DNA from 3 places in the Terrabacter sp. GCM10028922 genome. Region 2 is predicted to be linked to each of the others. Evidence: predicted binding sites of a transcription regulator. Region 2 holds the regulator's gene; each other region holds the start of a gene.
The links. Region 2 encodes LexA, which represses DNA repair genes until DNA is damaged. Its sites were predicted from a motif close to TCGAACANNTGTTCGA; they were not measured.
Positions count from the first base shown of each region.

Region 1: ACFQU3_RS11465 (DUF222 domain-containing protein) is a predicted target of LexA. The motif match lies at 1,329-1,344, and genes of this name have one in related genera.
Region 3: recA (recombinase RecA) is a predicted target of LexA. The motif match lies at 1,237-1,252, and genes of this name have one in related genera.

Region 1 covers NZ_JBHTFG010000010.1:164,378-166,640, reverse strand. Annotated here, with positions in the region: gene ACFQU3_RS11465 (DUF222 domain-containing protein) at 1-1,325, opposite strand, end outside; gene ACFQU3_RS11460 (LacI family DNA-binding transcriptional regulator) at 1,463-2,263, opposite strand, start outside.
Region 2 covers NZ_JBHTFG010000006.1:393,541-395,803, forward strand. Annotated here, with positions in the region: gene ACFQU3_RS06710 (hypothetical protein) at 1-136, shown strand, start outside; gene ACFQU3_RS06715 (phosphotransferase) at 46-579, shown strand; gene lexA (transcriptional repressor LexA) at 610-1,335, opposite strand; gene ACFQU3_RS06725 (LysM peptidoglycan-binding domain-containing protein) at 1,565-2,023, shown strand.
Region 3 covers NZ_JBHTFG010000002.1:79,970-82,232, forward strand. Annotated here, with positions in the region: gene ACFQU3_RS01755 (DUF3352 domain-containing protein) at 1-261, opposite strand, end outside; gene ACFQU3_RS01760 (DUF3046 domain-containing protein) at 421-666, shown strand; gene ACFQU3_RS01765 (O-acetyl-ADP-ribose deacetylase) at 663-1,199, shown strand; gene recA (recombinase RecA) at 1,429-2,263, shown strand, end outside.

The sequences.
Region 1 (2,263 bases), on a different contig from region 2:
ACGATCGTGTGGTGCCGTCCGCACAGCAGCGCGCCGTTGCACACGTCGGTCGGTCCGCCGCGGCTCCAGGGCACGACATGGTGCGCATCGCACCACTGCGGCGGCACCGTGCATCCCGGGTAGCTGCACCCGCCGTCCCGCCGCGTCAGGGCGAGCCGCTGGGCAGGGGTGAAGAACCGGGTCGTCATGCCGAGGTCGAGCACCTCGGACGGGGCACCGAGCACCATCGGGATGATCTCGGCCTCGCAGGCCAGGCGGCGCACGGTCGCGGCCGACAGGACCTCGTCGTTGTCGGCGACACCGGCGCCTTGGACCAGCCCGACCAGCGCCTCGTGGGACATCGTGACGACGAGCTTGGTGCGTGGCGTGCGCGGCACGCCGTCCGGCGAGGACACCGCTCGACCGATCAGCTCGAGCAAGGCGTCGGCACGTCGGGTAGTGGCGGGCCTCGGGTCGATCCCGCGACCCGGGCCGGAAGTCGATCCCTCGCCGGCACCACAGTCGAGCGGAGCAGCCTCGCCCGCGCCCCGCCCGTAGTGACTCCAGTCGAGATCAGGGCGCGGGCGAGCCAGTGGGTCGATCGCGGCGTCGATGATGGCGGAGCCCTCGGGGTCCATGCGCAGCAGGTAGTCGGTCATGCCCGCGCACCGACCGACCTTGGTCAGGGACCTCCCGGCACGCATGCGCTGGTCACCGTCCTCGACCTGCTCGGGCGGCCTCAGGCTGGCTCGGGCCTGCGCAACGAGGCGGCGCAGCTCCTTGACGCCCAAGGCTTCTGCGCCCTCGACCATGGAATCGACGACGGCGGCGAGGTGCGCCGGGTCGGCCACTCGCTCCACGTCGCGGTGGAAACGCACGATGACCGCAGCCTTGTCGACCGAGACCGCGCCGCGACGCACGAGCCTGGAGAGGTCGTTCCACCGCGGCTCGTTCATCGCCGAACCGACCGCGGTCACGGCGGCCGCTGAACCGCCCTCGAGCCCGGGCGCGAAGCCGGCAACCCAGTCGTTGCGCGACAGCCCGGCCTCGTCGGCGAGTCCGCGCCCGTCCACCTCGGCCGCCATCATGGCCGTCAGGCTGTGCGCCATCTCGCGCACCGCCTGCGCCTGCTCGATCGCGTCGCCGAGGCCGGTGGCCGGCATGGTCCACAGCGGGTAGTTGTGGGCGAGCAGCCGCAGCTCGGCGGCCATGCTCGCGAGCCTGGCGGGAAGACCGGGAAGGTCCGCGAGACTCATCATCTCCGTGACATCGGCCCGACGGACGGGCACCGACGCGAGCGCGACCGACCCCGGCGTGGGGGCTGCGGTCGCGGCTGCCGTGCTCATGACTCGAATATATGTTCGACCGCCGACAGTCGGTTGAAGCTATCCACAGGCCCGATCGCGCGACCGGCGCGCTCAAGCGGACGCCGCCATGCCGCATACGCGAGGGGCGCCGGGACGGGGGGCGCCTCCGCGCGCCGTCACCCCTTGGCGGGACGGATGGAGTCGCGCACCTGGACGGGCATCTCGACGAGGTGCTCGCCGGTCGGCTCGTCGTCGGCGAGCAGCAGCTCCATCGCCCGGCGACCCATCTCCTCGTAGGGCAGCCGGGCGGTCGTCAGCGCCGGCCGCATGTACGACGCGATCTCGTCGTCGTCGAAGGAGGCGATGGACACGTCGTCGGGCACGCGGAGGCCGCGCTCGGTGAGGGCCTGGTGGGCGCCGAACGCGACGCGGTCGTTGAGGCAGAGGAGCGCGGTCAGCGGCGCGCCGGAGTCGAGCGCCCGCTTCGTCCCTTCGTAGCCGTTCCCCGGCTCCCAGGACCCGACGTCGACCTCGGCGACAGGCGTGGCGCCCGCCTGCGTGAGGGCCTCGTTGATGCCCTCGAAGCGCGCGCCGATCGTCACCGATGCACGCGGGTCGGTGCGGGCGTTGGGGGAGGTGCCGATGATACCGATGCCGCCGGCATGACCCTGCTCGAGAAGCAGTCCGACCATCCGCCGACCCGCTTCGCGCTCGGCGGGCAGCACGGAGGCGCGCGCGCTGGTACTGGCGCTGTTGGCCATGACGACGCGCATCGCCTCGGGCAGCGGTGGCAGGTCGAGGAGCCGGGCCGCCATCGATCCGAAGACGATGCCGTCGACCTGGCGGTCGATCATGAACTCGAGGGCCTTCGCCAGCTGCTTGGGGTGGTGGCCTGTCTCCGCGATGAGCACGCCGTGGTCGTGCTCGTCGGCTGCATCGAGCAGGCCCCGGATCATGGCCGACGCGAACCGGGTGAT
Region 2 (2,263 bases):
CGTCGGTGCGGGCGTGTCGGTGATGCGCCCGGCGGAGGCCACGGCATACGTCCGGGCGCGCGTCGCCTCGCTCGAGGCGCTGCCCGACAGCGACCCTCGGCGGATGACGCAGGAGGTCGCAGACCGGCTCCGGTGACTGCTGCCCGACGTGCGGGGTGGGCCGCGGACCTCGACGCGCTGGGGCTGGGCGAGAACCTCGTGCACAACGACTTGCATGCCAACAACGTCTTCGCGACGCCGGGCGGAATGCGCTTCTTCGACTTCGGCGACTCCGTGCTCGCCCATCCGCTCTCGGCCCTCTTCATCCCGCTCAACGTGCTGCTCCATCGCCTGGAAACGGCACCTGACGACGCGCGGCTGCGGCGGGTCGCCGACGCCGGCCTCGAGGTCTGGGGCGACGTCGTGCCCGGGACGCAGCTTCGCGCGGCACTACCGGCGGCGCTGCATCTCGGGCGTCTTCTGCGCGCCGAGTCGTGGCTGCGCGTCACCGCGACGCTCACCCCGCCGGAGCTCGCCGATTACGGCGACGCCGGGACGTGGTGGCTCGGCGCACTCGGGGACGAGCCACCACTGTCGTGACGCGCGGGCCGGGTCGGGCGGGGCGGGTGCTCAGATGCGGCGCAGCACGGCGGTGACCTTGCCGAGGATGGTCGCGTCGTCACCGTCGATCGGGGAGAAGTCCGAGTTGTGCGGCATGAGCCACACGTGGCCGTCCTTGCGCTTGAACGTCTTGACCGTCGCCTCGTTGTCGAGCATGGCTGCGACGACGTCACCGTTCTCGGCGTGCTGCTGCTGGCGCACGACGACCCAGTCTCCGTCGCAGATGGCCGCGTCGACCATGGAGTCGCCGTTGACCTTGAGGAGGAAGAGGTCGCCCTCGCCGACGAGCTGCTTGGGCAGCGGGAAGACGTCCTCGACGACCTCCTCGGCCGTGATGGGCACGCCGGCGGCGATCTGACCCAGGACCGGGACGTAGGAGGCCTCGGGACGGGCGTCGCCAGAGTCGGTCTCGGTGTCGTAGTGGTCGCCACGGGGGCGTGGCGGAGTCACGGCGCCGCCACGGTAGCCGAGCTCCTCGGCCTTCGCGTCGGGGGAGACGACCTCGAGGGCGCGGGGACGGTTGGGGTCGCGCCGCAGGTAGCCCTTGGCCACGAGCGCGTTGAGCTGGTGGGACACGCTCGACGGGCTCGCCAGCCCGACCGCGTCGCCGATCTCACGCATGCTCGGCGGGTAGCCGCGACGATCGACGGAGTTGCGGATCACCTCGAGCACGCGGCGCTGACGCACCGTCAGGCCGTCGCCGCTGTCGCGGTCGGGAAGCTCGGTCACGCCCATGGTGTCCCCTTCGTCGGCTCCTCAGACCCCCTCCTGCCCGCCCGGTGTGGGGCCAGTGTCAGTGGTGGCTGGTGAGGTTCGTGGTGTGAGGAAAGACTACGCAGTTCGAACACAGTTGCCAAACACGTGTTCGATGCGTGTCTCGACTTCATCGAACATACGTGCTACAACTCGTACAAGCGTTCTATCGAACACATGTTCGTCCGATCAGGAGCAAGGGGAGGTCACCATGAGCGCCATCGTGCTCGAGGCCGTTCGCCAGCCGCACCCGCGGGAGGCCATGAGGCCACGACCAGCCGGTCGACCCAACCTCGTCTCCCTGCCCACCGGGCGCGAAGCGGTCCGCGCGATCGGCAAGGCGGGGGATCGATGGGCGGTGCGTGAGGCAGGTGCGGCCGGGTCCGCCCAGCCGCCGGTCCGGTTGACCCGCTTCGGCCGGCTCGTCGTCGCCCTGCTCGTTGCTGTCGTCGTCTCGGTTCTGGCCGTGGGTCTCGCCGGCCAGATCGCCTCCGCCTCTGGCGAGCCGCGTGTCGTCACGGTGGAGTCCGGGCAGACGCTGTCCGGTATCGCAGCCCGCGAGCTGCCCGGTCTGCCGATCAGCGACGGCGTCGTGGAGCTCCAGATAGCCAACGCCCTGAGCACGACCCAGATCCACACCGGCCAGCGAATCGTCATCCCGACGCGCTGAACCCCGAGCCACGAGCTCACCTGGGCCCGACCGAGGCCATATGCCGTCCACCCGGCTGCAGCCAGGTCGCCCCTCCCGATCGGCCGCGTTGGCTCCACCTTCAGCGGCTGGCGTCGGCGGCGCTTCGACCCCGCCGCTCGCGCCCGGACGCCGCACCCCTGAGGAGGGGGTGCGGCGTTCTGCTGTCCCCTGTTCGAGTGGCTGCCGCGCCCGGTGACTGGGTGGGCCTGTGGATGAGCC
Region 3 (2,263 bases), on a different contig from region 2:
GCCGCTCAACGACTGGTAGGCGAAGGCGCCGGCGCCACCGACCAGCAGTGCCGTGACGAGGGCCCCGACGAGGACGCCGGTGCGCTTGCGGCCACCAGGCGCGGGAGGCGGCGGCTCGTCGGCCAGCGGGACACCCGCGGCGCCCGGAGCGGTTGCCACTCCCGTGGCGGCCGGGTAGTCGTACTGCGGGACGGGCGTCGTGGGTCCGCTGGCGGACCCGTGGCCGGGACCGAGAGAGGGTCCGTTGCTGGCGTCGGTCATAGTGTGCTCCCCTGAAGAGTTCGGCGTCCGAGGTCGGTGGACGGTCGAGAGGACGATACCGGCCTTGTCGGATGTTCGCGGGCGGTTGCGACAACGCTCCGACGACGCTCTCGCGCGAAGGGGTTCCGGCCTGGTCGATGGCAGACTACTGGGGTGCGGATGAGCCACTTCTGGACCTTGATGGAGGACGAGTTCGGCGCGGCCTACGCCGGGTCGCTCGCCCGCGACCACGTGCTCGGTGCCCTCGGCGACCGGACGGTGCTCCAGGCGCTCGCCGACGGCGACCCGCCGCGCGACGTGTGGGACGCGCTGTGCGTCGACATGGACGTGCCTCCCGAGCGTCGGCTGGGACGTGACTCGAAGGTTGCGCGCGGCGCGCAGGGCGGCCAGGCAGGACGTCCGTGACCTTCGCGCCAGCGCGAGTCACCCTGCGACGCGGTGACATCACGACGGACGACACCGCCGACGCGATCGTCAACGCGGCCAACAGCTCGCTCCTCGGAGGAGGCGGCGTCGACGGGGCGATCCACCGCGCCGCGGGGCCGGACCTGCTCGCCGAGTGCCGGCTGCTCGGAGGGTGCCACACCGGCGACGCGAAGATCACCGGCGCCGGTCGGCTCCCCGTCCGCCATGTCATCCACACCGTCGGTCCGGTCTGGCGCGGGGGAGGCCACGGTGAGGCTGACCTCCTCGCCAGCTGCTACCGCCGCTGCGTCGAGGTCGGCGACGAGGCGGGGTGTGCGGTTCTCGCCTTCCCCGCGATCTCGTGCGGCGTCTACGGCTACCCCCTCGAGGAGGCCGCCGAGGTCGCCGTGCACGCCCTGGTCGAGGCGCTCGAGCGTCACCCGGGCGTGCGGGAGGCACGCTTCTGGCTCTTCTCCGAGCAGGCGTACGCGGCCTTCCACCGGTCCTTGGCGGACGCTGCTGCGACGCAGTGAGGTTGGTTCGACGACGGGTCGGCGTGTCGCGCCGACGTCGAACACCTGTTCGGTAATGTTCTCCACAGGTCCTGCGCCACCACCCACATCATCCACAGGCCGTCTCGTGGTTCATCCCGATGTCGGCGCCGGCACCTAGCGTCTGACCCGACAGCGGATCTCTCAGGACGAGCCGTCACCCGGGTCGAAGGTAGACGACCGCAGCGCAGACGGCAGATAGGTGACCGACATGGCATCGGTGCAGGAAAAGGACAAGGACAAGGCCCTCTCCTCGGTGATGGGCCAGATCGAGAAGAGCTACGGCAAGGGCGCCGTCATGCGACTGGGCGACGACATCCGCCCGCCCATCGAGGTCATCCCCACCGGGTCGATCGCCCTCGACGTCGCGCTCGGCATCGGCGGTCTGCCGCGTGGTCGGGTCGTCGAGATCTACGGCCCGGAGTCCTCGGGCAAGACGACGGTCGCGCTCCACGCGGTCGCCAACGCGCAGAAGGCCGGCGGCATCGCGGCCTTCATCGACGCCGAGCACGCCCTCGACCCCGACTACGCCAAGAAGCTCGGCGTCGACACCGACGCGCTGCTCGTGTCCCAGCCCGACACGGGGGAGCAGGCGCTCGAGATCGCCGACATGCTGATCCGCTCCGGTGCGATCGACATCATCGTCATCGACTCGGTGGCCGCGCTCGTGCCCCGCGCCGAGATCGAGGGCGAGATGGGTGACAGCCACGTCGGCCTCCAGGCCCGGCTCATGAGCCAGGCGCTGCGCAAGCTGACCGGCGCGCTCAACAACACCGGCACGACCGCGATCTTCATCAACCAGCTGCGCGAGAAGATCGGTGTCATGTTCGGCTCGCCCGAGACGACCACCGGTGGCAAGGCGCTGAAGTTCTATGCCTCGGTGCGCCTCGACGTGCGTCGCATCGAGACCCTCAAGGACGGCACCGACCCCGTCGGCAACCGCACCCGCGTCAAGGTCGTCAAGAACAAGGTCTCCCCGCCCTTCAAGCAGGCGGAGTTCGACATTCTCTACGGCCATGGCATCTCCCGTGAGGGCGGCCTCATCG